2 regions of the Paenibacillus sp. 2KB_20 genome follow, and region 1 is predicted to be linked to the other one. Evidence: a T-box and tRNA genes for the amino acid it is inferred to sense, from the RefSeq annotation. Region 1 holds a T-box; the other holds one or more tRNA genes.

What was found. A T-box is a leader RNA that pairs with one kind of tRNA and senses whether it is charged. The one in region 1 lies ahead of AB4124_RS28730 (valine--tRNA ligase), so its partner is inferred to be a tRNA-Val.
Region 2: it has a tRNA-Val gene. The T-box ahead of AB4124_RS28730 (valine--tRNA ligase) is inferred to sense a tRNA for this amino acid. The anticodon was not compared.

The regions. Positions count from the first base shown of each region.
Region 1 is NZ_JBFRHH010000015.1:25,065-40,139, reverse strand. Features, by position in the region: gene ccsA (cytochrome c biogenesis protein CcsA) at 1-489, shown strand, start outside; gene AB4124_RS28765 (precorrin-2 dehydrogenase/sirohydrochlorin ferrochelatase family protein) at 496-1,155, shown strand; gene hemC (hydroxymethylbilane synthase) at 1,159-2,115, shown strand; gene cobA (uroporphyrinogen-III C-methyltransferase) at 2,120-3,676, shown strand; gene hemB (porphobilinogen synthase) at 3,732-4,733, shown strand; gene hemL (glutamate-1-semialdehyde 2,1-aminomutase) at 4,767-6,062, shown strand; gene AB4124_RS28740 (RluA family pseudouridine synthase) at 6,059-6,967, shown strand; gene AB4124_RS28735 (LysM peptidoglycan-binding domain-containing protein) at 7,131-8,477, shown strand; T-box leader at 8,668-8,968, shown strand; gene AB4124_RS28730 (valine--tRNA ligase) at 9,081-11,750, shown strand; gene AB4124_RS28725 (bifunctional folylpolyglutamate synthase/dihydrofolate synthase) at 11,758-13,158, shown strand; gene murC (UDP-N-acetylmuramate--L-alanine ligase) at 13,165-14,541, shown strand; gene AB4124_RS28715 (SPOR domain-containing protein) at 14,756-15,075, shown strand, end outside.
Region 2 is NZ_JBFRHH010000003.1:394,774-409,848, reverse strand. Features, by position in the region: gene AB4124_RS11280 (L,D-transpeptidase) at 1-90, opposite strand, end outside; gene AB4124_RS11275 (TetR family transcriptional regulator) at 565-1,191, shown strand; gene AB4124_RS11270 (GNAT family N-acetyltransferase) at 1,214-1,774, shown strand; gene AB4124_RS11265 (ABC transporter ATP-binding protein) at 1,820-2,605, shown strand; gene AB4124_RS11260 (hypothetical protein) at 2,607-4,238, shown strand; gene AB4124_RS11255 (hypothetical protein) at 4,899-5,510, shown strand; gene AB4124_RS11250 (accessory gene regulator ArgB-like protein) at 5,517-6,062, shown strand; gene AB4124_RS11245 (cyclic lactone autoinducer peptide) at 6,031-6,180, shown strand; gene AB4124_RS11240 (hypothetical protein) at 6,446-6,637, shown strand; tRNA gene AB4124_RS11235 (tRNA-Val) at 6,737-6,809, opposite strand; gene AB4124_RS11230 (hypothetical protein) at 6,945-7,208, shown strand; gene AB4124_RS11225 (GNAT family N-acetyltransferase) at 7,557-8,000, shown strand; gene AB4124_RS11220 (DUF3892 domain-containing protein) at 8,090-8,323, opposite strand; gene AB4124_RS11215 (MBL fold metallo-hydrolase) at 8,386-9,123, opposite strand; gene AB4124_RS11210 (copper amine oxidase) at 9,374-9,928, shown strand; gene AB4124_RS11205 (DUF1292 domain-containing protein) at 10,023-10,346, shown strand; gene AB4124_RS11200 (aminotransferase class I/II-fold pyridoxal phosphate-dependent enzyme) at 10,413-11,888, opposite strand; gene AB4124_RS11195 (DUF1054 domain-containing protein) at 12,262-12,885, opposite strand; gene AB4124_RS11190 (hypothetical protein) at 13,150-13,746, shown strand; gene gndA (NADP-dependent phosphogluconate dehydrogenase) at 13,939-15,075, shown strand, end outside.

The DNA.
Region 1 (15,075 bases):
ACGGCGGGAGACAATGCATTGTATAGCTGGGAGACGGAACATCGTCTCTTGCTTATTCATATTGCCCTGGCGAGTGTCAGCTTCGCCGCTTTGACCGTCGGGGCTGTGTTTGCGGCGATTTATATGTTCCTTCACCGGAAACTGAAGCACAAGCAATGGAATGATACGATCCGCAGGCTGCCGAGTCTGGAGAAGCTTGATGTTTATTCTTATAAGGCGCTGATGGCTGGAACGATTATTCTGGTCATGTCGCTCATTTTGGCCGTCATGTCGGTGGCCATGGCTGGGCGATGGACCTTGTTCTTGGATATCAAAGTCCTGTCTACATTGACGGCTCTTGCGATGTATTTGGTTTATTTCATCAAACGTCGCCTGTGGAGAAGGTCAGGCAGGGAAGCAGCCATATGGGCCTTAATCGGGTATGGATTCATTATTTTGAATTTCTTTCTCAATACGTGGTCCGCTTTCCATAGTTGGTCAGGAGTGTGATGGCAGATGGCATATGATGATCATTATGTGCCCATCCTGCTGAATTGCAGGGGACGTCTATGCTTGATTGTCGGCGGCGGCAAGGTGGCGGAACGTAAAGCCGACACCCTGCTGAATGCCGGAGCAAGCGTACATATTGTAAGTCCCATACTACGAAGCGAGAAACTTCAACGTTTGGCCAATGAGAAGGCTCTTCGATGGACGAAGCGGAAGTATCAATCAGACGATCTGACAGGCGCGTTCATGGTTCATGCGGCAACGGACGACAGCATGCTGAACCTGAAGATAGCGGAGGACGCCGATCGTCTTGGCGTGTTGGTTAACGTAGCCAGCAACGGCGAGGCTGGGACGTTTATCAACCCGACAGTGCTGCGGCGAGGGAGGCTTACACTGGCTGTATCAACATCAGGAGCTGGGCCGATGGCCGCACGCGGTATACGCGACGATCTCGAAGAACAGTTCGGGCCTGAGTATGAGGATTATTTGGATTTTTTATATAGGATGCGTTCGATAATCAGGGAAGAGGTGGAGTCTGCTGATGCACGCAGGCGGCTGCTGCACAAGGCATACCGCATGGATATGCTCGGAGAGATCCGCCGCGAAGGTTATGCGCCCTGGAGTGAGGATAAAATCAAGCAGTGGATTGCGAATAATCAGGAGGAATGAAAGATGCGCACAATCGTAGTTGGCAGTAGACAAAGTGCTCTGGCACTGACACAGACAGGACAGGTTATCGATGATTTAAAGCGTTTAGCCAAGGAGCATGGTCTGGACTATGACTTCACCGTCAAGAAAATCGTCACCAAGGGCGACCGCATACTGGATGTTACGCTTTCCAAGGTAGGCGGCAAAGGATTGTTTGTCAAAGAAATCGAGCAGGCAATGATCGACGGTGAGATTGATATGGCGGTTCATAGCATGAAGGACATGCCCTCTGTTCTGCCCGAAGGTTTGGTATCCGGCGCGGTGCCGGCAAGAAAGGATCCTCGTGATTGCCTGATTTCCAAAGAAGGGGTAACGCTGGATGACCTTCCTACAGGTGCCAAAGTGGGGACAAGCAGTCTGCGCCGGTCCAGCCAGCTCAAGGCCTATCGGCCGGATCTGCAGATCGAATGGATTCGAGGGAATATCGATTCTCGCATTCGCAAAATGGAGGATGGTGAATTTCAGGCCATCATTCTGGCGACCGCAGGTCTTCAGCGCATGGGCTGGGAGGACCGGATCACATCGTACTTGCCGGTTGATATTAGCCTGCCTGCCGTTGGCCAGGGCGCACTCGGGATTGAATGCCGCGAGAACGATGCTGAGCTGCTGCATTTGCTCTCACTTTATAATGATGATGTCACCGCACGAACCGTTGCGGCTGAACGCAAGTTTCTGAGCGAGCTGAACGGAGGATGCCAGGTGCCTATCGGGGCTTACGCTGTCCTGAAGAATGTGGATGCCGAAGATTCCCGCGGAGTACAAAACGTTATACAATTAACAGGAATGGTTGGCTCTCCTGACGGCGAAATCGTATTGAAGGAAAGCGCCGAAGGAACCGACCCTGAATCGCTCGGAGTGGAAGTGGCTGCAAAGCTGAAAGCTAAAGGAGCGGAGAAGATACTGGCACAAGTTAGGGGTTGAGGGGATGGCAGGCAAGGTTTATCTCGTGGGAGCAGGACCGGGCGATGCACGCCTGATCACGATTAAAGGCAAGGAATGCATTGAGAAGGCAGATGTCGTGGTGTACGACCGATTAGCCAGCCCTCGGCTGCTGCGGTGGATGAAGCCCGGAGCGGAGAAGGTCTATGTAGGCAAGCTCCCCGATCGGCATACGATGAAGCAGGAGCAGATCAATCAGCTGCTGGTTGATTATGCTTTGGAAGGCAAGACGGTCGTCCGTTTAAAGGGCGGCGATCCAACCATCTTCGGTAGAGTAGGCGAAGAAGCGGAGCTGTTATACCGTCATGGCATCTTGTACGAGATTGTACCGGGGATCACCTCAGCGATCAGCGTTCCGGCTTATGCCGGGATTCCGGTGACGCATCGTGACCATGCTTCATCTTTATCCATCATTACCGGGCATGAAAGTCCCGAAAAGCTGGACCGGATGATTCAATGGGATAAGGTGACCAATGCAACGGGGACTTTGATTTTTATGATGGGTGTGGCCAAGATCGGCTATATCAGTCGTCAACTGATCAAACACGGCAGGCCGCCAGAAACCCCGGTGGCTCTTATTAGATGGGGAACCCGAGCGGAGCAAGATACGCTGACGGGGACGCTGGCGGACATCGAGGACAGAGTCAAGGCAGCGGATTTTCAGCCGCCTGCCGTCATCGTTGTTGGGCAGGTGGTGCTTCAGCGGGAGCACCTGAAGTGGGCAGAACGGCTGCCTCTGTTCGGTAAACGAGTTCTGGTCACGAGGGCCCGAAGCCAGGCCAGTGCATTGGTATCCCAAATCGAAGAGCTCGGCGGAGAGCCTTATGAATTTCCCGTCATCGACATCGTCATGCCTTCGAAGGACGAAGTGCTTGCTGGCGTTCAACAAGCACTGGACAAGCTGAGTACGTATGACTGGGTATTCTTCACCAGCGTGAACGGAGTCGAATTCTTTTTCCGCCACTTGAAGGAGAATGGGCGCGATATTCGTTCCCTAGCCTCTGCCCGCATCGTCGCGGTTGGTCCAGCAACAGCCCATGCTCTTGGTAATTACGGCATAGCCGCTGAAGTCATTAAGGAGCGGTACCAGGCGGAAGGCATTATCGATGCTTACGGTTCAGAGCTCAAGCCTGGTCAGCGTGTGCTGCTGCCTCGGGGCGATCTGGCACGCAAGTGGCTGCCAGAGAAGCTGACGGAAATGGGGCTGCTCGTGACGGAAGCCGTGATCTATGAGAACGTGCTGTGTGGTGAGGACGATGATGAGCTGTTGAAACTGCTTCAAGATGGCGGCATTCACGCCGTTACTTTTACCAGTTCCTCTACCGTTACCAATCTGCTGAAGGCGCTGAAGGGGATGGGCGTAGCAGATCCTGCCGAACTGTTAAAAGGATCGACGATTGCTTGCATCGGACCTTTGACCGCCCAGACGGCAGAGGAAGCCGGTCTGCACGTATCCCTCCTCGCCGAGGAAGCGACGATCGACAGTCTGGTGAAGACCTTGTGCATTTGGAATGAGAACGATCCACGCCGCGTTGGGCCATAATATCCTTTTCTTTTAAATACATGATCAAAAAGTACATCATCAGGAGGTATACGTCATGAGTTTTCCAATCGTACGCCATCGTCGGCTGCGTCAAAATGCCGGCATTCGCAGCATGGTCCGTGAGACCGTGCTTCATACGGAGGATCTGGTTCAGCCAATCTTCGTTACCTATGGCAGTGGAGTGAAATCCGAAATTTCCTCGATGCCGGGGGTCTATCATTTTTCGCTCGATACCTTGAAAGAGGAAGTAGACGAAATCGTAAGTCTAGGCATTCCTGCTGTGCTCCTGTTCGGAATTCCTGAGACCAAAGACAGCGTAGGCACATCCGGTTTTGCGGATGACGGGATTGTCCAAGAGGCTACCCGTCTCATCAAGTCGTGGTATCCCGATCTTCTGGTGATTGCTGATACGTGCCTGTGCGAATTTACCGACCACGGCCACTGCGGTATGGTGCATACCTTTGAGCGTGACGGTCACACCTGCGGCGATGTATTAAACGACGAGTCACTGGAGCTGCTCGTTCGTACAGCGGTTTCCCAAGTGAAGGCGGGAGCCGATATTATTGCACCTTCCAATATGATGGACGGTTTTGTTCAAGCCATTCGTTCCGGACTTGATGAAGCCGGATTTTATAACGTGCCGATCATGTCTTACTCGGTTAAGTACGCTTCGGCCTTTTACGGACCTTTCCGTGAAGCTGCCGATTCTGCTCCGCAGTTCGGCGACCGTAAAACCTATCAGATGGATCCGGCCAATGTGAGAGAGGCGCTTCGCGAGGCGGAGACGGACGTGCTGGAAGGCGCCGATATGCTGATGGTGAAACCAGCTATGGCCTACCTTGACGTTGTCAGATTGCTGAGAGACCAGTTTGATCTGCCGATTGTCGCTTATAACGTAAGTGGGGAATATTCCATGATTAAGGCGGCTGCTCAGCAGGGATGGATCAGTGAGCAGGCGATTGTGATGGAGCTGCTGACGGGGATGAAGCGTGCCGGTGCGGACATTATCATCACGTATTTCTCGAAGGATGCAGCACGCTGGATGCGCAGCAAGTAACCAATAACGACTAAAGAGTTAGGAGTGCATCGTATGAGCCAAGATATGCGGAAAGAAGAATTATCGCGTTCTGCTTTTGAAGAAGCGAAGTTATACATTCCCGGCGGTGTCAACAGTCCGGTACGTGCGTTTAAATCTGTGGGATTAACGCCGATTTATATCGATCGCGGAGAAGGCAGCCGCGTATATGATATCGATGGCAACAGCTTTATCGATTACGTAGGTTCTTGGGGACCGCTGATTATGGGCCACGCGCACCCTGAGGTCGTTGAAGCACTTCAGGAGACCGCTGCGAAGGGGACCAGCTTTGGTGCGCCAACCCTGTTGGAAACGAAGATGGCGAAGCTCGTCTGCGAGCGCGTGCCGTCGATGGAGGTTGTGCGAATGGTGAATTCCGGTACGGAAGCTACCATGAGCGCCATCCGGCTGGCGCGCGGTTATACCGGGCGCAGCAAAATCATCAAATTCGAAGGCTCTTATCACGGTCACGCCGATAGCCTTCTGATCAAGGCGGGATCGGGCATCGCAACGCTGGGTCTTCCCGATAGTCCCGGTGTCCCTGAGAGCGTGGCTTCCAACACCATTGCCGTTCCTTATAATGACTTGGAGTCGGTAGAGCTTGCCTTCAAGCGGTTCGGCGAAGAGATCGCCGCAGTCATTGTTGAGCCGGTGGCCGGCAACATGGGCGTGGTACCTCCACAGCCAGGGTTCCTGGAAGGACTCCGCAAGGTCACTTCCGATTATGGTACAGTGCTTATTTTCGACGAGGTCATGACCGGATTCCGCGTGGATCTAAACTGTGCGCAAGGACGTTATGGCGTTACGCCGGATTTGACATGTCTGGGCAAGGTGATCGGCGGCGGTCTGCCAGTCGGTGCTTATGGAGGCAAGCGTGAGCTGATGGATCAGATTGCTCCGGCAGGGCCGATCTATCAAGCAGGAACGTTAAGCGGAAATCCGCTCGCCATGGCGGCCGGCTACACGACTCTAAAACTGTTGACGCCTGCTATCTATGAACAGCTGGAGGAACGAGGAGCCCGCCTTCAGGCCGGATTTGAGCGAAACGCTAAGGAATTCGGGATCCCGCTTACGATCAACCGGATCGGGTCCATGGTATGTCCTTTCTTCACGAATACGCCGGTTGTCAATTTTGATACGGCCAAGACAAGTGATCTGGATCGTTTCCGTCAATATTTTGCAGCGATGGTAGAAGAGGGAGTCAGCGTACCTCCTTCCCAGTTCGAGGGCATGTTCATCTCGGGAGCGCATACGGTGGAAGATATCGATGCCACCATCGAAGCCAACTACAATGCCTTCAAGAGCCTATGAGTTACGGGGGCAATTGGAGCAAACGCGGCGAATGGCTGGAGATGACGCCGGGCAAGGCGCTGTTAGGTCAGCCGGATCGGAACGAGGCTGCTGCCAAGTGGCTTATGGAAACGGTCGGTATGCCCGAGAAGCTGTATCGCAAGCTTCATCATGAGCAAGGGATACAATGGAGAGGGGACCGGCTTCGGCTGGTCCTTTTTCCTTATCGGGATTACGGCATCGAACCGAGATGGCAGAAGCTAGATGTATTGTACGAGGACGATTTCTGCCTGGTCGTGAACAAACCGGCCGGCATGGCGGTCCATCCGGACAACGAGAGCACGGAGACGACGCTGAATCATGTGGTAGCTGCGTATTACGAAGCCGAAGGCATTCATACGGCAGTCCGGCATATTCATCGGTTGGATAAGGACACAACAGGTCCCGTACTGTACGCCAAGAATGAATATGCGCAGCTAAAGCTTGACGAGGCCATGCGGGAGAAGAAGATCGTCCGGATTTATGCGGCTATCGTTCAGGGGAGGGTCTCGCAGGATCTGAAGAGAATCGATTTGCCGATAGGCAAAGACCGCTATCACGCAAGCCGCCGGCGGGTTTCATTAACCGGGCAGGCTGCGATCACGCATATTCTCTCATCTGAAGTGTATCCAAAAGCCAGCCTGCTGCAAATTCGTCTGGAAACCGGCCGTACGCATCAGATCCGGGTGCATCTAAGTCATATGGGACATCCGCTTCTGGGAGATTCCTTATACGGAGGACCCGAGACGTTCCCGCGCCAGGCGCTGCATGGCAAACGTCTGTTGTTTACTCATCCTCTCTCGGGCGAGAGTATCGAGGTGGAAGCGCCCTGGCCTCAGGATATGTTGGAGTTAAGAGAGCAAATCATAGAGTCAGCAGGCCGTTAAGAAAATTTGAAAAATCCTGAATGAACCGGTAACTTTCACGCACAATTCGCAAAAAAGTCATGCTCTCCTATTTTCGGCATATAGATAAATTGAGTGGCAAAACTTAGGCTCATGCCGTGATAACAGATCACGGATAGTATATGCCAAAAAGGAGGACATTCCCGTGTTTGACCAGTCCTACGGATTGCGGTTCGATATTTACGAGCGTATTAATTTAACGGAAGATTTGCCGGGAATCGATGAATTGGAAGAGGCGGAGTTGATCCCGCACATTCAGGTGATCAGTCAGCAGGACCAGGCCACGCTTCGGGGTCATCTGCTTCTTGCAGGCCTGTATAAAGGTGACACCGAAGCCGGAGAGACGGAGCCGCTCGAACACTGGATTCCGGTCGAAATCACGGTCCCGCTGAACCGGGTATCATCATTGGATGACATCGCGGTCGAGATCGAGAATTTTGACGTGGATTTGTTATCTAAACGCAGCTTGAACATTACAGGGGTTCTGTCGCTCAAAGGAATTCAGGCAGCGGCTCCGGGAGCCCGTGACCAAGTATGGGCCAATGAGGAATTCACAGTGGTACATGCTCCTGAAGCGACAGATTATTCGAACGGGGAGCAGCAGTTCGCAGCCAACCCGTATGACCAGTTTCAAGGCGGAGCCAACACTGATGCGAATTCGGCTTCACCTTCTTACTTCAACGAGGCTCAGCCCCAAGCCCAAGAGTCCGGGACGGATGCACGCACACAGCAGTATCTGGCATCCTGGGCGCAGTATGAGAACCAAACTCGGGATTCACAGGCCTCGGACAGCACCCTAAGCATCTCCGGTGCGACTGAAGCCCGGGATACGGTCGAATATGCCTTACATAGTGAGACGGAAGCTCAGGCAGCTGAGCCGTCGATTCCAAGTGTATGGCAATTCGAACGGGCTGCCTCCCAGCCGGAGCCGGTGCAGGAAGATTCAGCAGCCGGTTTCCCTGGTGTCACTGAGCGTAAGGGCGAAGAAGTTGAAGCCGTACCGGTGCTGGAATCACCGGAAACGGAGGAAACCCAGCCTGTTTTTGCTGAGGAAGCAGTACCTTTGGAGGATATGGATGATATAACGGAGGAGGTTTCCGTTAAAGTTGAAGAGGTTCCGACCAAACCGGAGTTAAAGGTGGCCTTCAACTCGAAGAACAGCAGCACAAACAGCACATCGGGTGTAGGCTTATCTTCATTGCTTCAATCGAGCAGAACGGTTCAGGATCAAGCCGCTCGGGACGAGGAAGAAGAGGCGGAGGAATTGGTTGATTCGGCTTCGGCCGAGGATGTGGAGTGGAAGAGTCTGTTCCTGGGTAACCGCCGCGAGGAAACGCCGTTCCGCAAGGTCCGGATGTGCATTGTACAGCGTGAGGAGACACTCGACGAGATTGCCGAGCGTTATCAACTGACGCCGCGGGAGCTTTTGTTATATAACCGCATGTCCGAGCAGAATGTGGAAGAAGGACAGGTATTATACATTCCCCAGTAATCGGTGGGGGGAGCAATTGCGTAAGAAAAAGCAGGTCAAGGTAGGACATCCTTGGCCTGCTTTTTCAATGTATAAGATTTATTGATTCGGCAGGTATGATGTCTAAATCGATCGGAAACACTCGAAATATTGACTATATGCAACAACCACGGTATATTTGAATAGAATATGTACAGGTATTTCATAAGCTAGAACAACGTTGAACGGGAAGAGTAGGAAGGTATGGCCTTCAGAGAGCGGAATTGCTATCAAGCGCTGTGAGATTCCGCAGGAACCAGCTTGCCGAAGTCACCCCGGAGTTGCGGACTTGAGATAGAGTAGGGATCGATTGCTACCCTGGTTAGAGTTCGCCGGCCGCAGCCGTTATCTGCGTAAAGTGTCGTGCTTGATCGTAAGCCTTTCATGTTCTTCATGGGAGGACACGGTTGATGAATTATTTATAAGCACGAAACAAAGGTGGTACCGCGAGAGAACAGTCTTTCGTCCTTTGAGGACGAAGGGCTTTTTTTGTTTCATGCCAAACATTGATATTCATGCCCACGCCCGGAGGCTAAAACATTTCGGGTTGGCAAAACTGATTAACAGTATCGGAGGTACGAAAATATGGATCAAAAACAAAACCAATCCCAGTTAGAAATGCCGACGACGTATGATCCGAAGGCAGCTGAACAAAAATGGTATCCGTACTGGAAGGAAGGCGGCTTCTTTGAAGCTGGCAAACGACCGGATGCGGAGCCGTACACGATTGTTATTCCTCCACCAAACGTTACGGGAATGCTTCATATCGGCCATGCGCTTGACTTTACGCTGCAGGATATTCTGATTCGCGTAAAGCGGATGCAGGGTTATGATTCGCTGTGGCTGCCGGGCTCTGACCATGCGGGCATCGCTACGCAAACCAAGGTTGAGCAGAAGCTTCGCGAGGAAGGCGTTACCCGATACGATCTGGGACGTGAAAAATTCCTTGAGAAAGTGTGGGAATGGAAGGATCTATATGCGAATACAATCCGTGACCAATGGTCCAAGATCGGCCTGTCCCTCGATTACTCCAGAGAACGTTTCACGCTCGACGAGGGGTTGTCGGACGCGGTTCGGGAAGTATTCGTTAAGCTCTATGATAAAGGGCTCATATATCGCGGTAAACGCATCATCAACTGGGACCCGGCTGCCCGCACGGCTTTGTCCGATATTGAAGTGGAGTACAAAGAGGTCAACGGCCATTTGTATCACTTGCAATACCCTCTGAAAGACGGCAGCGGCTCCATTACCGTAGCAACCACCCGTCCGGAGACCATGCTTGGCGATACGGCGGTAGCCGTTCATCCGGAAGATGAACGCTATAAAGACATGATCGGCAAAACATTGGTCCTGCCGATTGTCGGCCGCGAGATTCCGGTTATTGCCGATGAGTACGTTGAGAAGGACTTTGGCAGCGGAGCGGTTAAAATTACGCCGGCGCATGATCCGAATGACTTCGAAATGGGTCAGAGACATGACCTGCCGCAAATTACCGTGATGGATGAATCCGGGACGATGAATGAGTTTGCTGGTAAGTACCAAGGTCTTGACCGGAGCGAATGCCGCAAGCAGATCGTAAACGACATGAAGGAATCGGGCGTATTGCTCCGCATCGAAGATCATGTCCATCAGGTTGGCCATAGCGAGAGATCCGGTGCGGTGGTTGAGCCTTATCTGTCGACGCAGTGGTTCGTTAAGATGCAGCCGCTTGCGGAAGCAGCTGTGGATGCGCAGAAATCCGGCAAGGGCGTTAACTTCGTGCCTGACCGCTTCGAGCGAACCTACCTGCATTGGATGGAGAATGTACGCGATTGGTGCATTTCCCGTCAATTGTGGTGGGGCCACCGGATTCCGGCCTGGTATTCCGAATCGACGGGCGAAGTGGTTGTTGCCATGAATGAAGAGGAAGCGCGCGCGAAGCTTGGCAAGGATGATCTGAGACAGGATGAGGATGTGCTGGATACCTGGTTCAGCTCCGCATTGTGGCCGTTCACGACCATGGGCTGGCCGAATCTGGACAGCGAGGATTTCAAACGTTATTATCCAACGAGCGTTCTCGTGACGGGTTATGATATTATTCCGTTCTGGGTATCGCGGATGATCTTCCAAGGGCTTGAATTTACGGATCAAATGCCGTTTAAAGATACGCTGATCCATGGTCTGGTCCGGGATAGCGAAGGCCGCAAGATGTCCAAGTCGCTCGGAAACGGTATCGACCCGCTTGAGGTTATTGAACAGTATGGCGCAGATGCCATGCGTTATATGATATCGACCGGCAGTACGCCGGGTCAGGATCTTCGTTTCCGCTGGGAACGCGTGGAACAAGCGCGTAACTTCGCGAACAAGATCTGGAATGCGTCACGTTTTGCGCTCATGAACCTGGAGGGCTTCACGGCGGCGGATATCGACATTTCCGGAGAGCTGGGAACGGCCGACAAGTGGATTTTGCATCGTTTGAACGAAACTTCCCGCGACATTACGCGTCTAATTGATGCCTACGAATTTGGCGAAACCGGTCGACTGCTCTACAATTTCATCTGGGATGATCTGTGTGACTGGTATATCGAGTTTGCCAAGCTGTCCCTGTATGGCGAGGATCAAGCGGCCAAGAAAAAGACGCAGTCGGTGCTTGCCTATGTGCTGGACCGCACGATGCGTTTGATCCACCCGTTCATGCCGTTCATCTCCGAAGAGATCTGGCAGCATTTGCCGCATGAAGGTGAGACGGTGATGTTGGCTTCATGGCCGACCTATGATGAGGCGTTTGAGAATACGGAAGCCGTTACCGAAATGAACCTGCTGATGGATGTCATCCGCGCTGTACGTAACATCCGGGCGGAAGTAAACGTACCGATGAGCAAAAAAGTGGAGCTGCAATTAAAGCCGGTAAGCGAGCAAATTGCCAGCATTATCGATCGCAATGCGGATTATATTTGCCGCTTCTGCAACACGTCGGAGTATCAGTCCTCCCTTGCGCTTGAGGCGCCGGATAAGGCGATGACCGCTGTGGTTACAGGTGTTGAAATGTATCTGCCGCTTGCCGGGTTGATCGATATCGCTCAGGAGATCACGCGTCTGGAGAAGGAAATTCAGCACTTGAACAGCGAAGTCGAGCGTGTGGAGAAGAAGCTGAACAACCCTGGTTTCGTATCGAAAGCACCGGAAAAGGTGATTGAAGAAGAACGGGCGAAGCTTGTGGATTACTCGGACAAACGCAGTAAAGTGATCGCACGCATCGAAGAATTGAGAGGCTGAGGGCAAGATGAACTTGGACCAGAAGGTGAGAACGATGGTTGATCATTCGGGAGCAGCTGTAGCTCCGTTCCATACCTATGAGGAAGCGGTAGCTTGGATCAATGGGCTGATTCCGTTTGGAATCCGCCCTGGCATGGATAGAATTCAGCGATTGATGGAGCTGCTGGGCCATCCGGAACGGCGGTTGAAATTTATTCACGTGGCCGGAACGAATGGAAAAGGCTCCACATGCGCTTTTTTAACAAAGGTTTTGCTTCAAGGGGGATTCACGGTTGGCACCTACACTTCTCCCTATATTACGAAGTTTACCAATCGGTTTCAGTATAACGGCGAGGACATACCGGAAGAGACGCTGCTGGCGCTCGCGAATCGCTTAGAGCCACTTGTAGCCGAAGTGGCGAGCTCCGGGCTTGGATCGCCCACGATGTTTGAGGTGTCCACCGCCCTTGCGATCCTGTATTATGCCGAGGTATCTTATCCGGATGTAGTGGTATGGGAGACGGGACTTGGCGGTCGCCTGGACGTGACCAATATCGTTCATCCCATCATTTCGGTGATCACGAATATCGGGATGGACCATACCGACGTTCTGGGTGACACCATTCAGGAGATCGCCACGGAGAAGGCTGGCATTATCAAGCCTGGAGTCCCTGTGGTGAGTACGGTAACTCAGCCTGAGGCTGTCGAAATTCTGAAACAAGCGGTAGAAAAAAACCGTACAAGTCTGTATCTCGTAGATGAACAATTCTCCTATGAGCGACTGCGCGGGGATGAAGAAAGCCAGACTTTCCGCTTTAAGGGCCCGTTCCGGGACATGGATCTGGACATCTCGATGCAAGGCGAGCACCAATGCGCCAATGCTGCGCTTGCCATGATGACGCTGGAAGTGCTTCGCCAGTACATGGCTTTTATCGTGGATGAAGAAGAATTACGTACAGGGTTTAAGGATACTTTCTGGGCGGGAAGACTGGAACAAGTACAGTCCTCCCCGCGGATTGTTCTCGATGGTGCGCACAACCCCGAAGGGGCTGAAACCTTGGCCAAAAGCTTGCCGCAGATCTATAAGTATCGGAAACTGAACTTAATGATGGGAATGCTGGCAAATAAGCATCATGAATCGTATTTGCAGCATATACTGCCAATAGTGGATACGCTTATCCTGACTGAACCGGATTTCCGGAAGAAACTGGACGCCAAGGCGCTTGGTGACATCGTAGAGCAGGTAAGGGAGAAATACGCCAAACATACACTGCAAATCATCATAGAACCAAATTGGAAAAACGCACTTGAAGAGTTGAAGTCACGGACGGAAGCGGAGGATCTTGGGGTGGTGTCGGGCACGTTGTACCTGATTGCCGACGTGCGTTCCAACCTCCTGGGCCTTTCCGATTCTGAAAAAGGTTGGTGATATCTGTTGAATACATCGGAACATGTTCATTTTATAGGAATTGGCGGCTACGGGATGAGCGCCATTGCAAGAGTTATGCTGGAGATGGGTTATAAAGTCACGGGTTCTGACGTGGCATCGCAAGAATTGACAGAAAAGCTGGCGGCCAAGGGCGCCAAAATATACATTGGACATACCGCCGAGCAAGTCCAGGGCGCGGACCTTGTGGTTTACTCGACGGCATTGTCCAAAGACAACGTGGAGCGGGTCGAAGCAGAGAAGCTGAACATTCCTGTCCTTCACCGTGCGCAGATGCTGGCGCGTCTTTTGAACGAACGCAAAGGAGTCGCCGTAGCGGGTGCGCATGGTAAGACAACCACTTCATCCATGATTGCGCTCGTGATGGAAGAATGCGGAGTCGATCCGACATTTATCATCGGCGGGGAAATCATGAATGTTGGCACCAATGCCAAAGCCGGCGAAGGCGAGCACGTGGTGGCCGAAGCCGACGAGAGTGACGGTTCATTCCTTCAGTACCACCCATGGCTCGGCGTTGTTCTGAATATTGAGGCCGATCACCTGGAGAATTACGAAGGGGATTTCAATCGTCTCAAGGCAGCTTATGTACAATTCCTCAGCCAGATTAAGGCAGACGGGACGGCCGTGGTTTGCGCGGACGATAACAACATCCAGGCTATTTTGCCTGACCTTAAATGCAATGTGACCACATACGGCATTCATGCTGATGCGGAGTATACGGCAACGAATCTGGTGCTCGGCGACCGTCACGTCAGCTTCACGATGCTTCATAACGGAATGGAGCTGGGCACCGTGGAACTGTCCGTACCGGGTAAACACAATGTCTACAACGCAATGGCTACGGTGATATGCTGCTTGAAAGGCGGAATCTCGTTTGAAGCGATTGTAGAGGCCATTGTTAAGTTCAACGGTGCTAAGCGCCGCTTCCAGGTGCTTGGTGAAGCAGAAGGCATTCTGGTGATTGACGACTATGCGCATCATCCGACGGAGATTGAGGCTACGATCAGTGCTGCTAAAGCTACGGGCAAACGGATTATTGCCGTATTCCAGCCGCAGCGGTATTCGAGGACCTTTTTCCTTCTGGATGCGTTTAGTCGCGCGTTCGGAGAAGCCGATGAGGTGATTATCACCGATATTTATTCTCCTGCCGGCGAGAAGCAAATCGAGGGTATCAGTTCCGGTAAGCTGGTTGAGCTGATTGTCCAGAACAGTAATGCCGGTGCCCGCTATTTGCCTACCAAAGAGGATGTTCTGAACGATCTCAAAGGTCGTGTAAAAGAAGGCGATCTGGTTCTCACGATGGGGGCGGGCGATATTTGGAAAGTCGGCGCTGCTTTAGCAGAGTCTATTAAAGGCAAGAAGTAAATGGATTGCGCGCATGCTTTGCTGCTTCGCTGCAGCAGGGGATTGCATGGGCTTTTGTCTTTCGAACGGAGGCAAAGCGAGCGGAATCGCTAAGTATAACAGGCTGATCAAGATGTTTTCTTGATCAGCCTGTTTGTTTTGTTTTTCGCACACTCATAAGTTGCCAAGCTTGATCATATAGCTAGGTGTAGAAGGACAAGTGAGGTGTGTGGATATGAATAAAGCACGGATGACGATTCGTTTTGATCACGATCCGCCGAAGGACAGTCATAAGGATCATATGCGTGAGGAACGGGATCCGTATCAAAAAGTTCCAGCAAGACGCAATGACCAAGTTGATGACCGCCATCTCGTATTCGACGAGTTTGACACAACGGCGCCAGATCGGTTTGCCGATGCGGGCACTTCGTTCGAACCTAGGAGCAGTATGCAGCATGATCATCTACGCGTCGTTCCGCCTCTCCGGGAGGAGGGGGAGACCCCGAATGTGAACGGTCAAGGGTGGAGAACCTCGCGTCATAACCGGTCCAGGGG
Region 2 (15,075 bases), on a different contig from region 1:
ATAGGAGGGTTTTTTGCCTGTAGCGACGGGAAATGTTTTTATGACCTTACCTTTTTCATAATACGTCAGTTTGTTGGTGGATTTATCAATGACGATAAACTGTGCGTACTTGGTGTACTTACTGTCCAGCTTCTGTCCGGAAGCGCCTTGGGATACGGCGGGGAAAAAGAAAACCAGCAGTAAGGTGAAGATCAGTATGCGGCTGATGCCCTTAATGATGTCCGATCACCTCTTTTCGTTCTCCCCCATATATATGCAGCTATTCGCGAATGTTGACGGAAATGTGCATAAGCCGAAAAATAGAACAAGTTGTTTTCAAAGAGAGATATAAGGGCGCGGAGGGGACATTCTATCGAATATCGGATCGTGGCTTGGTTGTACGCAAATGACCTCCTGAAGGGATTTCTTCAAGAGGGTTTTCGTGTTCATTATGGCAACCACTTGAAATCGACACTAATGTCGTTTATGATGAAATGAGTTAAAAAACGACATTTCTGTCGTTTGTATTGAGGTGAAGTTCATGGAATCGATATTGATGTTAAAGGGCGGAAAGAGGGATGACTTATGTGTCCAAGGGTTAGTGAGGAATATAAACGGGAGAAGAAGTTTGAAATATTGACTGCAGCCAGGCGTGTCTTTATCAGAAAGGGCTACACCCACACCGTGATGCAGGACATTATGGATGAAGCGGGCATGTCCCGCGGAGCCGTGTATGCGTATTTTGATAATGTGGAGCATGTGTTTATAGAGGTTCTGCGTTTTGACGACCAAGAGACGCTCGGTTTTTTTGAACCGGATCCGCAATATCCGATATGGAATCAGTTGATGGACTGGGTTCAGAAACAGCAGGGTGATATTTCGCTAATCCAGCATTCGCTTGTATTGGCCAGGGCGGAATTTTTCCTGTCTTCCTCTTATGTTCATGCCAAGAAGGAGTATCCCTATATAACTGAACGTTATCAGCTGACCGTTGAGGCCATGGGCCGGGTCATTCGGAAGGGCAAGGAGCAAGGGGAGTTTCGGCCACGATTGGAACCGGATGCCATAGCACGTTATATGATTTCGTTTCTGAACGGACTGATGCTGGATACCTTCCAACTCGGACCGACGGTGACTTGCGTGCCGGAGCAGCTGGAAACCTTTATACATTCTCTTAATGCAATGTTAAATCCGATAACACTAGAACCATGATGATGGAAAGGGTGCTTTTTGAATGCTATTTGAATCTGCTAGACTTGCTTGTCGAAAAATGACGATAAACGACGCGGAGCTGTACCATTCCTGGCGCAATGACCTAGAAGTGATGCAATCCACCAGTCCCAACCTGGATACTTATCAACTGGAGGAGACAAAGGACTTCGTTCAGCAGGTGATCCTGGGTTCTTCCTCCTCGAAGAGCTATCTGATCCAGTTGAAGGAAACCGGCAGACCGATTGGCATCATGTCATTGATTCATATCGATACCAAGAACCGGAACGCGGAATGTATCATCGACATTGGCGAAAAGACCTATTGGGGCAAGGGTTACGGCTTTGAAGCGATGACGCTTTTGCTTGATTATGCTTTTTTGGAGCTGAATCTGCACCGGGTAAGCTTGCAGGTATTTTCCTTCAACCATAACGCGATCAAACTGTATGAAAAAATCGGATTTGTCCAGGAAGGCAGCTCCAGACAGAGCTTGTACCGGAATGGCGTCTGGCATGACATCGTACACATGGGGATATTGCAGAGCGAGTATATGCGTCAAAAGGTTGATTTTCCCTCCCTTCCATAATAAGGTAGGTATGTGAAGACAATGAGGGAATGGGAGAATAATATCATGTCTGAAAATGAAGTGTTATTGATTCAAGACCTGCGCATGAAATATGATAATCGTTATGTGCTGAACGGTATCGACTTGGAAGTACGCCGCGGCGAGATGATTGGATATATCGGTCCGAACGGCGCGGGGAAGAGCACGACGGTCAAGATTATGCTTGGGCTGGTTGAGGGGTACACGGGGACAGTGCGCATATTCGGTCAGGATATTTCCGATGGGAATATCGATTATAAACGGAGAATCGGATATGTGCCTGAGGTGGCGGAATTGTACGATCAGTTAACGGCAGCCGAGTATTTGACTTTTATAGGTGAGTTGTACGGACTTACATATGATGCAGCGGATTATAAGGCGAAGCAATTAATGGATTGCTTTGACATGGAAAAGGCTTATCACTCACGGATCGCTACGTTTTCAAAAGGAATGCGGCAAAAGGTGCTGCTGATCTCGAGCCTGCTGCATGATCCTGATCTATTGTTCCTGGATGAGCCCTTAAGCGGGCTGGATGCGAACAGCGTGATGGTAGTCAAGGAAGTACTGGCCCAGCTGTCTGCCCAGGGCAAGACGATTTTTTATTCCTCACATATCATGGACGTCGTTGAGAAAATCAGCAGCCGGATCATTCTGCTCGCTGACAGCCGGGTAGTGGCGGACGGAACGTTCAAAGAATTGCAGCAGCATTCCCATGAGGGGTCCCTGGAAGAAGTGTTTAATCAGCTGACGGGGTTCCATGACCATGCCCGTATTGCAGAACGGTTCGTATCGATCGTTCGGGAGGGAAGCTGATATGGCGGGATCGGATTCATCGTTTCGGATGCTGAAGATACTGGATCGATTTCAGGGAATCATCTCGAGATTGGGTGTCGACTATAAAACGCTGCGCCGGATACTCCATGTCAAATTGTTGATGGATTCGAGGCGCGCACCCGTCATATTATCTTCTAGCAACCGGAAGAAAGAAGAGCAGGACAAGAACCTGTTTGTCAGCTCCCTCTGGCTGTATGGCTTAATCGGGCTTGTCCTGACGCCGTTTGTGTTCTGGAGCGATCCGGAATATTTAATGCCGATGAGCATCCTGTCTGCGATCCTAATGTTCCTGATTATGAGCTCCATGATTTCAGATTTCTCATCCGTTCTGCTGGATGTGCGCGACCGCAGCATTTTGATGACGAAGCCGATCGACGGTCGAACGGTCGGATTGGCGCGATCGATTCATGCAGGAATTTATTTGCTGCTGCTAACCGGAGCGCTCTCAGCAGGCTCACTGGTCGTGGGATTGATCAAGCATGGCGTGCTGTTCTTTCTGATCTATATCCTGGAGTTAATACTGATGAATATGCTCATTCTGGTGAGCACCTCCTTGGTTTATCTGTTGCTGCTCAAGTATTGGGATGGAGAGAAACTGAAGGATCTGATCAATTATGTACAGATTGGACTTTCCGCTACGCTGGCCATCGGCTATCAGTTTGTGATACGTTCCTTCGATCTGATTGATTTTCATCTGGTATTTAAGCCGGCCTGGTGGCAGATTCTGCTTCCGCCGGTGTGGTTTGCGGCTCCGTATGAGTGGTTGTTTGGCGAGGGGAGCAGGTGGCTGGCTGTTCTCTCGTTGCTGGCTATATTCGCCCCGATTGTGCTTATGATCGTCTATGTCCGTTATATTCCTTCGTTCGAGCAGCATCTGGAGAAGCTGGCTCACAGCGAAGCGGGAAAAGGGCGGGAGCGCGGGCGATTGGACAGATTCTTGGCCAAAATGGTATGCGGGTCGCGCACGGAGCAAGCTTGTTTCCGACTATCTGCCAGCATGCTGAAGAACGAGAGAGAGTTTAAACTTAAGGTGTATCCTACACTTGGGTTGTCCGTGTTATTGCCTTATTTATTCTTTGTCTCTACGATCCGTAACTCCTCATTGGCGGAAATCAGCCAGGGATCGTCGTACTATGTACTGCATAGTATGCTCATCATGATTATCACCGTCGTTATGATGCTGAAATTCTCCGGCAAACCCAAGGCCTTCTGGTTATTTGGCGCAGCCCCGATGTCAAGCATGAATCCCTTATACAAAGGGGCTTTAAAGGCTTTTGCCGTCAAAATGTTCGTGCCGCTGTTCTTTGTGAACGCGATCGTGTTTCTGATCGTATACGGTTTCCGTATTATACCGGATATTCTCATCATACTCCTTACCGGATTGGTGTTGATTCCCTTGTCAGCCAAGGCAATTCTGCGCAATCCACCGTTCTCTCAAGCGTTTAATATGGCGCAGCAGAAAGATGGCTGGTGGGTGTTGTTATTCTTTTTTGTTATTGGTGGACTTTGTGGTTTACATTATGCAAGCAGCACGATTCCTTATGGTATGTTGGCCTATATCCTCGCGCTGCTCGTTGCGAATGGCATGGCATGGACCAAGCTGTATAAGTAAATTGGGGAAGGCATCCGATTGGGTGCCTCTTCTTTTATTTTGTCAGATAATTGTATATTTGCGTTTAAAGGTGGTTGAACAAGAACGTAGGTTCGTATATAATGGAAATATAGCAAATTAACTTCCTATTTCACTCTTCACTGCATAAATCCATGATGGATTCCCCCACTTATGTATTTAATTACCTGTTGTTATGCCTTCCGGGCCTTATATAATCAACTTAGATGATGTCAGGATGTTAAATAGTAGGATCTGAGTTTATTCTGGATTAGTCATATTCACAAGGTCGTGGATTCTTGATAACTAATGCTTGGTTTTCGTTTGGTATACGGATTGAACGTTTCAGTGGTTTAATTCGTTTTGGTGTATAAGAAGTTCTAAGTTGTTCTGTTTTAGAATTTTTGAGCCAAGCCGGAGCTATAAACGACGTTTAATGTTTTTGCATTTTCCATCACAGTTTCCAGACATATAAGAAGTGGCAGGCGCCATCGGAATTGACCTCAAGAACATGCATCATTAGGACGACTCGATAGAAACTGAGGGTCTGTCGGTATATCGTTTATTTATGGACGTTATAACCATCAGTGTAATCAGGTTACATCGGGAAGTGGCGTAGCACACATTTAACCATTTCTTATGGTGTAGGGAGGAAATCTTTGAATGGAAGTTATTTGGTTTATGGTGTTTTCAACATTTGAAACACTGGCGATTTATTCACTAATCATGACATTGCTTAGATTTAAGACAACAGAGTACATATGGCAGGCGTTGATTGTCATGATCCTTGCCAATTTGCAAAGTTTCGTTATGCGCAACGAGCTTCACTTGGATTTTCTCGCCCCTCTCATTACCGTATTGATCTTCGTTTTCTTGTTTTCTGCCATTATTAAGATCCCAGTTATCTGGTCGGCGATATGTACCATTCTGGGGTATATGTTTTATGCTCTAATTCAGGCCTTTTACATGCTATCATTGTATGGCTCAATCGAAGCTACACACAACAATGAAGTAGATGGCTATGTACTTCAGCTATTATCGTCAGTGACGGGTTTACTCATTTCTTGGATTATGTATAAGTTTGCAATAGGTTTTACATATGATCTCGAAAAGTTGCGTATTAAATTTGAGCACATCTTACTAATCTCCCTCATCGTAGTCGTTTTGATCTTATTGGCGATATTATTTTATCTTAATCGGTTATGGCTTCTTCTTCTCTTTTTTGGTATAACTTTTGGTATTTTCTTATTTTATGCGATCCAATCAAAGGAGTGACAATTAATGATTGAAAGAGCCGCCCTTTGGATATCGGAAGGTATTAAACGACAAGTGCCTGAACACCCTTCATCTGTTGGAGTTTTAAAGCATGCGATCGCAATTCTATTAAATATACTATTTATTGTTACATTTACTTTATTAATATCCATTTATACCGGACATATGAAGCAGGCTATTACAGGTTTGATCGGTTTTGCACTGCTAAGACAGTTCTCTGGAGGAATCCACGTTAAGACTGGCGCTGGTTGTATTGTTATTACTACTGCTTTGTTTACTGCAGTGTCTTTTGTTGATTTAGGCGAACTGCCTACACAAATTTTGAACATCCTAAGTTTTTTGTTAGTCGTTTTATTTGCCCCTAGTAAGATTGCCAAGCAATCAAGAATACCAAGAAAACATTATCCTAAACTTCGTCTAATTAGCTGTATTATTGTTGGGGTGAACTTTCTCATTCAATCACCAACATTATCCATAGTATTCTTTATCCAGGCACTGAGCCTAATTCATTTGAAGGGAGGTGAGTCAAGTGTCGGTAATCAACAAATCTAAGCATGGCTTATTTTCATTTATCGCATCTGCTCTTACGGTGGTAGCTGTATTCTTTGTTAATACTGCAAGTCCTGTTTTTGTGTATAGTGGTGATACACCCGAAGAGCTCTTGAAATAACCTTTCTAAATATGAATCCATTATTATTCTGTTTATTGAATTCCGGTACCTACTAGGTGCCGGATTTTTCTTTTACTATCAACATCAACAAAGCATGATCATGCAAATTAAACTGTAGTCATCATGACCAGGATTTATAAATTGCTGCGTCCTCCTTTAATCAAGTGCAGTCAGGGTAAAATTGACATTGCTAAAAGAACGAATGTTCGCATATAATACAAACAAACGTTCTGGTTAGAGGTGGTGGCATGATGTATAGAATTACCTGGAGCAAACCATAGAAATCATATATGAAGACAGGAAAGGGAATATCACCCAACGGAAAATACAGATACACAGTATTCGGGATCATCGGATACGGGCAACGTGTCTGGAGACTGGAAAACCTCGGGTGTTTAATGAACATAATATTCTGTCCTGGAGACCCGGGAAAGGAAGGGGAACGCATGCTTCCTGACGGAACGAATATGGCTGAGAATCTCGGTCAACCCAAATAGGCAATAGTATTCGAAAATGAAAAACCCCTGACGCCAATGGCATCAAGGGTTTTCGGTAATGATCTGTAGTGGGCTCGAACCACTGACCCCTACCCTGTCAAGATAGTGCTCTCCCAGCTGAGCTAACAGATCATGAAATATTTAAAAAGGTAATTCATATATTACCAGCAGACAGTGTGGCTGTCAATGGTTTTCTCGTTATAAAAAATCACATTCCGGTTCAGACTAAATACAGCATGATTATGCCAATGGAGGAGTGTGAATGGCATGGCAGGTGGGAAATCCCATCATTTTAATCGAGCCAGTCTGGTGCTCTCGTTGCTGGGGGTATCTGTACTAGGGAGCGGTTGCAGTATCTCGGAGAGAACGTCGGTGCAGCTGGAGCCGCTACATGGGCCTGCGGCGCCTGTAATGCTTGATGTTTACGGACGTTCGATAGATCAGGACGTATATTCTAAGCAGGGAAGCGGATCACTGGAGCCGGTATCCCCGATGGATTCGGTGGATACCTTACGCGATCTCCATCCGTAATGGGTGCAGCAATGTCTATAACAGATCGGTCATACCAATATCCTTATCTTCTGCTAGAACAGCGAGCAGAGCAAACCGCCGGCAGGCAAGCTGGCGATTTGCTGTAAAACGGCCGATGCTATTCCTCATCCCATTTGCGGGAATAACCTTTTTTAATCGCCCAAAAGATAGGGTAGATGATGATGGCTGAGATGATAACAGCCCAAAATATCGTGGTTCCCATGCCCATAAAGGCAATGCTCCTTTCAAAAAAACGTTAGCTTATACTATACAGGAAAATGATTATTTTGTATAATAGCTCGATCTGCGATATTACAAGGAATTGATTCTACATAAAGAGGTGTTGAAATGGCAGCAGAAATCATAAATGTATCAACCGAAGAGCAGTTGCAACAGGCGCTGGATATCCGGAAGGATGTTTTCGTGCTTGAACAGAAGGTTCCGATTGACCTGGAGATTGATGATTACGATCGTCTGGACTCCGATGCACATCATGTCCTGATCAAGTCGGAGGGACAGTATGCGGCAACTGGACGTATCACCTATTACAATAAGGACTCCGCCAAAATGCAGCGCATTGCGGTACGTAAGCCATTCCGATCCAAAGGGATAGGGCGTGTGCTGATGATGGCATTGGAAACGCAGGCGCGTGAATTGAAACTGCAGTATTCCGTGCTGGATGCCCAGGTGCAGGCGGAGGCGTTTTATCGCAAGCTGGGGTATGAGACGATTTCGGACGAGCCGTTTGATGATGCTGGCATTCCCCATGTTCGTATGAAAAAGGAACTGTAGGCATCTTCTTAACTATAAGGTGGCTGATGATCCCATCGTCCTAAAAGGAAAGACCTCGAGTATCGACTCGAGGTCTTTTTAGGCATGAATTAAAAGCTTGGCATATTATCCAGGTTGTTGCTGGGATCGCCATCCGCATTGGAACGAAGATGTTCATCTCCGTCACGTCCACGGAATACGTTCACGTTTTTGATTTCTTTATTCTTGGCCATCTGTTGTGCAGTCTTGTAGTCCACGACACTACCGTTATCCAGCTTCAATTCGATGATGTCGCCGTCGCCATTTTTACGGACGCCTACGACTTCTTGTTGTTTATTATCCATATAGATCGCCTCCCGGAATTAGTGTTCCCGGGAACCCTCATAAACTATTCATCTATATTGAACTACAATTCGTATACCCGCTGCTGCTCCACAAATTCCATGATTCCGGTCTTGCCAATGAAAGCTTCGACCTCATCACTGTAATGCATGAGATAGGTGCGTTCCTGAATTTCTTCAGGAAGGCTGAGCAGCTCATCCAGTGTCGTATGAACCTCGCCGGGGCCTTGCAGCTGACATTCATGCAGAATCACTTCACAATCCCGCTCATTCACCAGTTGGTTGAGCAGGATCGGATCGAATACCATGTCAGCACTGTAAAATATCCGATCATTCAGATAAAGCGAATAGCTGTCCTTGCCGGGAATATGCTGCGTATGAATCAGCTCTACCGAGATGCCTGATGAAATATGGGCCTTCACTCCCGGTTTCAGAGGGTGTACGTCAAATACATCATGCAGGGAGGAGATATGTCCCTGTTGATATAATCCGCCTTTGAGTGAATGTTCCCATATCGGTTCCACCAGCGATTCAGCAATGTAAAGCGGGAGTTTGCGGTTGTATTTCATTTTCATCATAAAGGCAAGCTCTTCGAGTCCGCCCACATGGTCGGCATGAATGTGTGTGATAAGCACGGCATCGATATCGTTAAATGTCTTATTCAGCTGATGTAGTGCCATTGGAGCGGTGATGCCGCAGTCGATCATAAGTGTGAAATTCCCGTCATGTACCAGTGCGTTATTGTTATAGTAGTTCTTGGCAAACGCACTGCCGGTGCCAAGCATTTGTAATGTCAGTGTCAATGGATGAAACCTCCTGATGATATGATATGTAGTCCAGTATGCTAATGTATATTTTAACGAATTCCACGTTGATTTACACGGATTATATGATCGAATCGGCCCTGAAATGCAGTATAATTCGCGATAGGCACAGACCTTACTGCATGAGGAAAAAATTTTACCACAAAGTGCAAAATTGTCCGCAACTTGTTTTTTGACATGTAGTATACACATATAACAACAAGATGAGCCAATGGAGGGAAATGAATATATGAAGTGGAAAAAAGTGATGGCATGTATGTTAGTGCTCTCTTTAATGGGTGGCAGCACCCTTTTGTTTGCAGATTCCGTCAATGAGCGAGTCCGTGTCTGGCTAAACGGTCATGAATTGAAGGATGGTGGATATTTAATTGATGGCAAAACCTATGTGCCGGTTCGGGAATTCGACGGGGCTGTGGATTGGAATCCCGCGAATGGACAAGTTCAAGTCATCAAGCCGAACGTGCATATTTTTCTGTTTAAAGGAGATACTGTATTCGGCAACGTGAACAAGGGTAAGCTGAAATTCAATGTTTTTAGCCAGGTGGACAGCTTAAACAACGATATACACTCAGTGAAAGTAGCGATTGAGGATCCTTCGGGCAATATCAAGGATATTCAGTCCCAGGAAGTGAAGGATCGCAAGGATAACTTCTGGTTCCGAACTTATGATTTCACGTACGATTTTAAAACGGCGGGCAAATACTCGGTAGGTTTTTATGTAAAAGTCAAACCGGATGACGGATTTGTGAAAGTTGCAGAGAAAGTGATCACCGCACTTAATTGATGGGCCTTTGGCCGCTTGGCAGAAATTGACCTGGAGAAGCTATCCGTGATACGATACGAAAGTATGATAATTTAACCGAAGTGAGGTTTTTTCAATGAGTGAACACAAACATGAACACGGAGATGCTTGCGGCTGCGGTCATGACCATGACCACGACCACGAACATGAAGAGTTTGTGCTGACATTGACGGATGAAGAAGGAAAAGAAGTAGAGATGGTTCTTGTGGAGACATTTGATGTCGGCGAGAAACTCTACGCGCTTTTGCTTGAACGCGAAAATCCGGAAGCGGACGGCGTCATTCTACGTATGGAAGAAGAGAACGAGGAAATGGTTCTTTACAATATTGAGGACGAAGAAGAATGGAATGAAGTAGAGGCGGTTTACAACGAACTGGTCGCTGCTGCAAACCAGGAATAAGACTCCTAAGCAATAAACCCGGTGCGAACCTCTCGCACCGGGTTTATTGTATTTACAGCTGCCATTTTAGAATATAGGATCCGTTTCCACGATGACTTTAACATTTTGGATACTGCGGTCCTCAGGACCTTTCACCGGAAGGCCTACCTCGACATGATCGATAATGTAATCGATGTTTTCCTGGGAAATCACTTCGCCCGGAAGCAGAATCGGAATGCCTGGCGGGTAGACATAGATGAATTCGGCAATAATGCGTCCTGCCGATTCCTTGAAAGGTACAACCTCTGTATCCCCGTAAAACGCATCGCGAGGGATAAGCGACAACTGCGGAATTTCTGGTGTTTTCACAACCAACTCGTTAATCTCATTCACATGCATGTACTGATTCGAAAGCTCGCGGAGCGCTGTCAGCAAAATATCGATGGCCTCCTGATTGTCTCCCGGTGTAATGAGGCACAGAATATTGTACATATCACTGAGCTCAACTTCAATATTGTAGTGATCCCGCAGCCAGTTCTCGGTTTCATATCCTGTAATGCCGAGATGGCGTACATGGATCGTCAATTTGGTCGGATCATAGGAGTATGTTGCTTCTCCGCCTAATATTTCTTCACCGAAGCTGTACAAACCTTCGATTTTATTGACTTCCTGACGTGCATATTGCGCCAATTCAATCGTCCTTGCTGCCATTTCTCGTCCATGCAGCGCCAGACTGCGGCGTGAAGTATCAAGCGATGCCAGCAGGATGTAGGAGGTGGAGGTTGTGGTCAGCATGCTGATGATCGTCTGTACGCGATAAGGATTGATGTATCCGTTCTTGGTATTCACGTTCAGTACGGAGCTCTGCGTCATCGAGCCGCCGAGTTTGTGCACGCTGGTCGCAGCCATATCGGCCCCGGCTTCCATTGCCGACATCGGAAGATCTTCATGAAAATGGATCAATACGCCGTGCGCCTCATCCACGAGAACGGGTACGTTGTAGCTATGAGCCAAATCCACGATTTCTTTCAGATTGGCGCTTACGCCGAAGTATGTCGGGTTAATGACCAATACGGCTTTGGCGTCAGGGTGACGTTTTAATGCTTTCCGGACCGAGCTGATGGTGATGCCGTGATCGATGCCCACATTGGCATCCTGGGCAGGCGATACGAATACAGGCTTGGCCCCGGTAAAAATGATGGCGGAAAGCACGGATTTATGGACATTGCGCGGTACGATGATTTTATCGCCAGGCGAACATACCGACATGATCATAGTCATGATCGCTCCACTTGTTCCTTGGACACTGAAGTAGGTGTGATCGGCATCGAATGCATCGGCGGCCAGCTTTTGGGCTTCCTCGATGACGCCTGTAGGTTGATGTAAATCATCCAGCGGCGCAATATTGATCAAATCTATAGAAAAGGCGTTATCCCCTATAAATTCCCTGAATTCGGCATCGGTGCCGAGGCCCTTCTTATGTCCCGGAATGTGAAATTGCACGGGGTTTTTGGCCGCATGTTCTTTAAGTGCGGTGAAGAGCGGTGTACGACTGTGGTCCATGGACGTTGTCACAACCTTTCCCTATGTTTATTTTCTTATGATTTGTTGATTTCTGTTTTTATATAAACAAAATTGAGTATAGCAAAATAGGGGGGGAATGCAAGGAGAATGAACGTCTTTTTTTGTTTTGTCCAGCAACGCTTCAAACTTTAGACATATTAAGGAGGAGCAACAAGATCTTCATCGTTCCTTCATTAAAATATCATCCATAAAAAAAACGTCTATCGACGTACTTTCTCAGAAGACAGACCGCGGTTAAAGGAAGTTTTTCTTGCGATTATAGAATTGTTCAGCTTCGCTGAAAATTTATAAATTCTATAATCTTAAAAAAAGAGCTGCACCAGCAGCCCTTTTCATCAACATATCTTGCTCATTAAAACGCCATTTTATAAAGCGGCAGCAGCGACTCAAACGTCTCCTGCACCTTTTGCATCAGCTCGTCCCCTTCAAGCTTGACGGCTTCCTCGCGCGGGATGCGCAGTCCGCACATGACTTCAGCCTTTTTCACCTGCTTCAGCTTCTCAATCAGACGCGTGAAATCCTCCTCGCTCATATCCTGATGAGGGGTGCCGGACGGGTTCATGTGATCCATGGACCAGTAGAAATTTTTGGGCATCGCCTTTGCTGTTTTCTTCAGCTTGGCTTCCAGGTTGCTGGCAAACACGGTCTTATTGGGACTTTCGTAAATAATCGCGAAGATGACAAACAGATGGGTTCCGAACATGCCTACCTCAAAATGAGGCAGTGCTTTGTACCCGCGTTTGCTGGCAGCCCAAGCGACCCAAGTGTCAATGGGAGGATTGACAGTGCGTCTTGCATGCTTGGCGACATGCACAAACATCTCTTCCCCAGCCAAGACGGATACATAGGGGGCGAGCTCAGCCCCTAGCGCCTCCAGCTTGGGTCTTACCCGTTCAATGAGAACCTCCATACGGGCTTCAAGCCCGGGAACGGAGAATACGTCGAAATCTTGATCTGTAAATCCGGTAACCGTCATGGATGTGATGGCCTCCCTGTTGTAGATGATATCGTTACTAAACTCGGTTTTTGGATAACTTATTATACCATAAGGCGAATGGACATCACGCATTACCCAGAAAAGCTTCACCGTATGTTCATGTGGGCTAAAAATAGTCAATAAACCAAGTTACCGTTACATAAGATGGAGTATAAGATATAGATAAGACAACATCAAAAGCAGCCATGGGGGAAAGCTTCACCGCCGTTTAATGATCGGTAGTAAACCGGAGGAGGGAGTGCCGTGAATAAGAGCGAGGAAGTGGAGTATTGCAACCTGGAGCTCCGGTTTGATCGCCGGCATATCCAGGACCTAATCAAGGAATTGATCCAGGAAGGATATTCGCTTTATTGGAGCGAGAATGATACGCAGTTTGTCATTTCAATCCGAACAGGTCGCAAGCTGGTAAAGCTGCGGTTTCAACGAACAGGAAGCGGTTTTAAACTAGTAGGCGATTATATGATCCGTGATCCCAAACTCGCGGAATGGATGGAGAAATTGATCGAAAATACCCGTGGCCATGCTGTCGTGAAACGTTTCAAGGACCGGCAAATATTGATCGAGAATATTTTGTTCGGTGAGGTCATAAGGCTTGTGGAAATATCCGGTTACCGGCAGCGGGTGCTGTTTCAGAAGGGGACGCCGATGACGGAGCAGGAAATGCTGCGGTTGTTTGAATCGGATGTAGGGGAACAGCGATTGCTGCTGTCCAGACTGGAAACCGACGATGAGCTTGAGAAGCTCCATGCGGCGCTGCAAGAGGGAAACGAAGACAAAATTTTGGCCTGCAAGCAAAGACTCCGTGAGCTTTCCTTGGAGCTGATGAGGCTGGAGTGGTAACTACTTCAATCCGGATACAAGTTTAAAGCACGAACAACACTCCGAAACAGAAGGGGTGTTTTCGCGCGTGTTCTGATTTTGTGACAGGGGTTCACTTGTCAAATGAAAAACGTTAATATAAGATTATTGCAAATCATCTCGGATAGGGATGGGTTGTTTAAAAATATATTGGAGCAAAGGATGGAGAACCAGATGTCAAAACAACAAATCGGTGTGATTGGCCTTGCTGTAATGGGAAAAAACCTGGCCCTGAACATCGAAAGCAAAGGCTTCACCGTTTCTGTATATAACCGCTCTCCGCAAAAAACGGAAGACATGCTGAAGGAAACCGAAGGCAAGCAAGTGAAGGGGACATTCTCGATCGAAGAATTCGTGGATTCCCTTGAGACCCCTCGTAAAATCCTGATCATGGTACAAGCGGGACAAGCTACCGATGCTACGATTGAACAGCTGATTCCACATTTGGACAAAGGCGATATCATCATTGATGGCGGTAACGCATATTTCCCTGATACACAGCGCCGCAGCAAAGAACTGGCTGAAAAAGGCTTTAACTTTATCGGTGCTGGGGTTTCCGGCGGCGAAGAAGGCGCATTGAAAGGCCCATCGATCATGCCTGGCGGACAAGAAAGTGCCTACAAGCTGGTTGAGCCTATTTTGACAGCCATTTCCGCTAAAGTTAACGAAGAGCCTTGCTGTACATATATCGGACCAGATGGTGCTGGCCATTATGTAAAAATGGTTCACAACGGTATCGAGTATGGCGATATGCAGCTTATTTGCGAAGCTTACCAATTGCTGAAGGACGTACTTGGCCTTGATGCGAAGGATCTGCACGGAATCTTCACAGAGTGGAACCAAGGTGAACTCGATAGTTACCTGATCGAGATTACGGCTGACATTTTCTCCAAATATGACGAAGAAACCGGCAAGCCGATGGTGGACGTGATTCTGGATACGGCGGGTCAAAAAGGAACAGGTAAATGGACAAGCCAAAGCTCCCTGGATCTGGGTGTGCCGCTGTCCATGATCACCGAATCCGTATTCTCCCGTTTCCTGTCCGCGATGAAAGAAGAGCGTGTGGCAGCAAGCAAAATCCTGAATGGTCCTAAAGCAGCTGCATTTGACGGCGACAAAGCCGAGTTCATTGAAAATGTGCGCAAAGCGCTGTTTGCAAGCAAAATCGTATCCTACGCTCAAGGCTTTGCACAGCTTCGCGTGGCATCCGATGAGTACGGCTGGAACCTGCAATACGGCAACCTCGCTAAAATTTGGCGCGGCGGCTGCATTATCCGTTCCCGTTTCTTGCAGAACATCACGGATGCATAT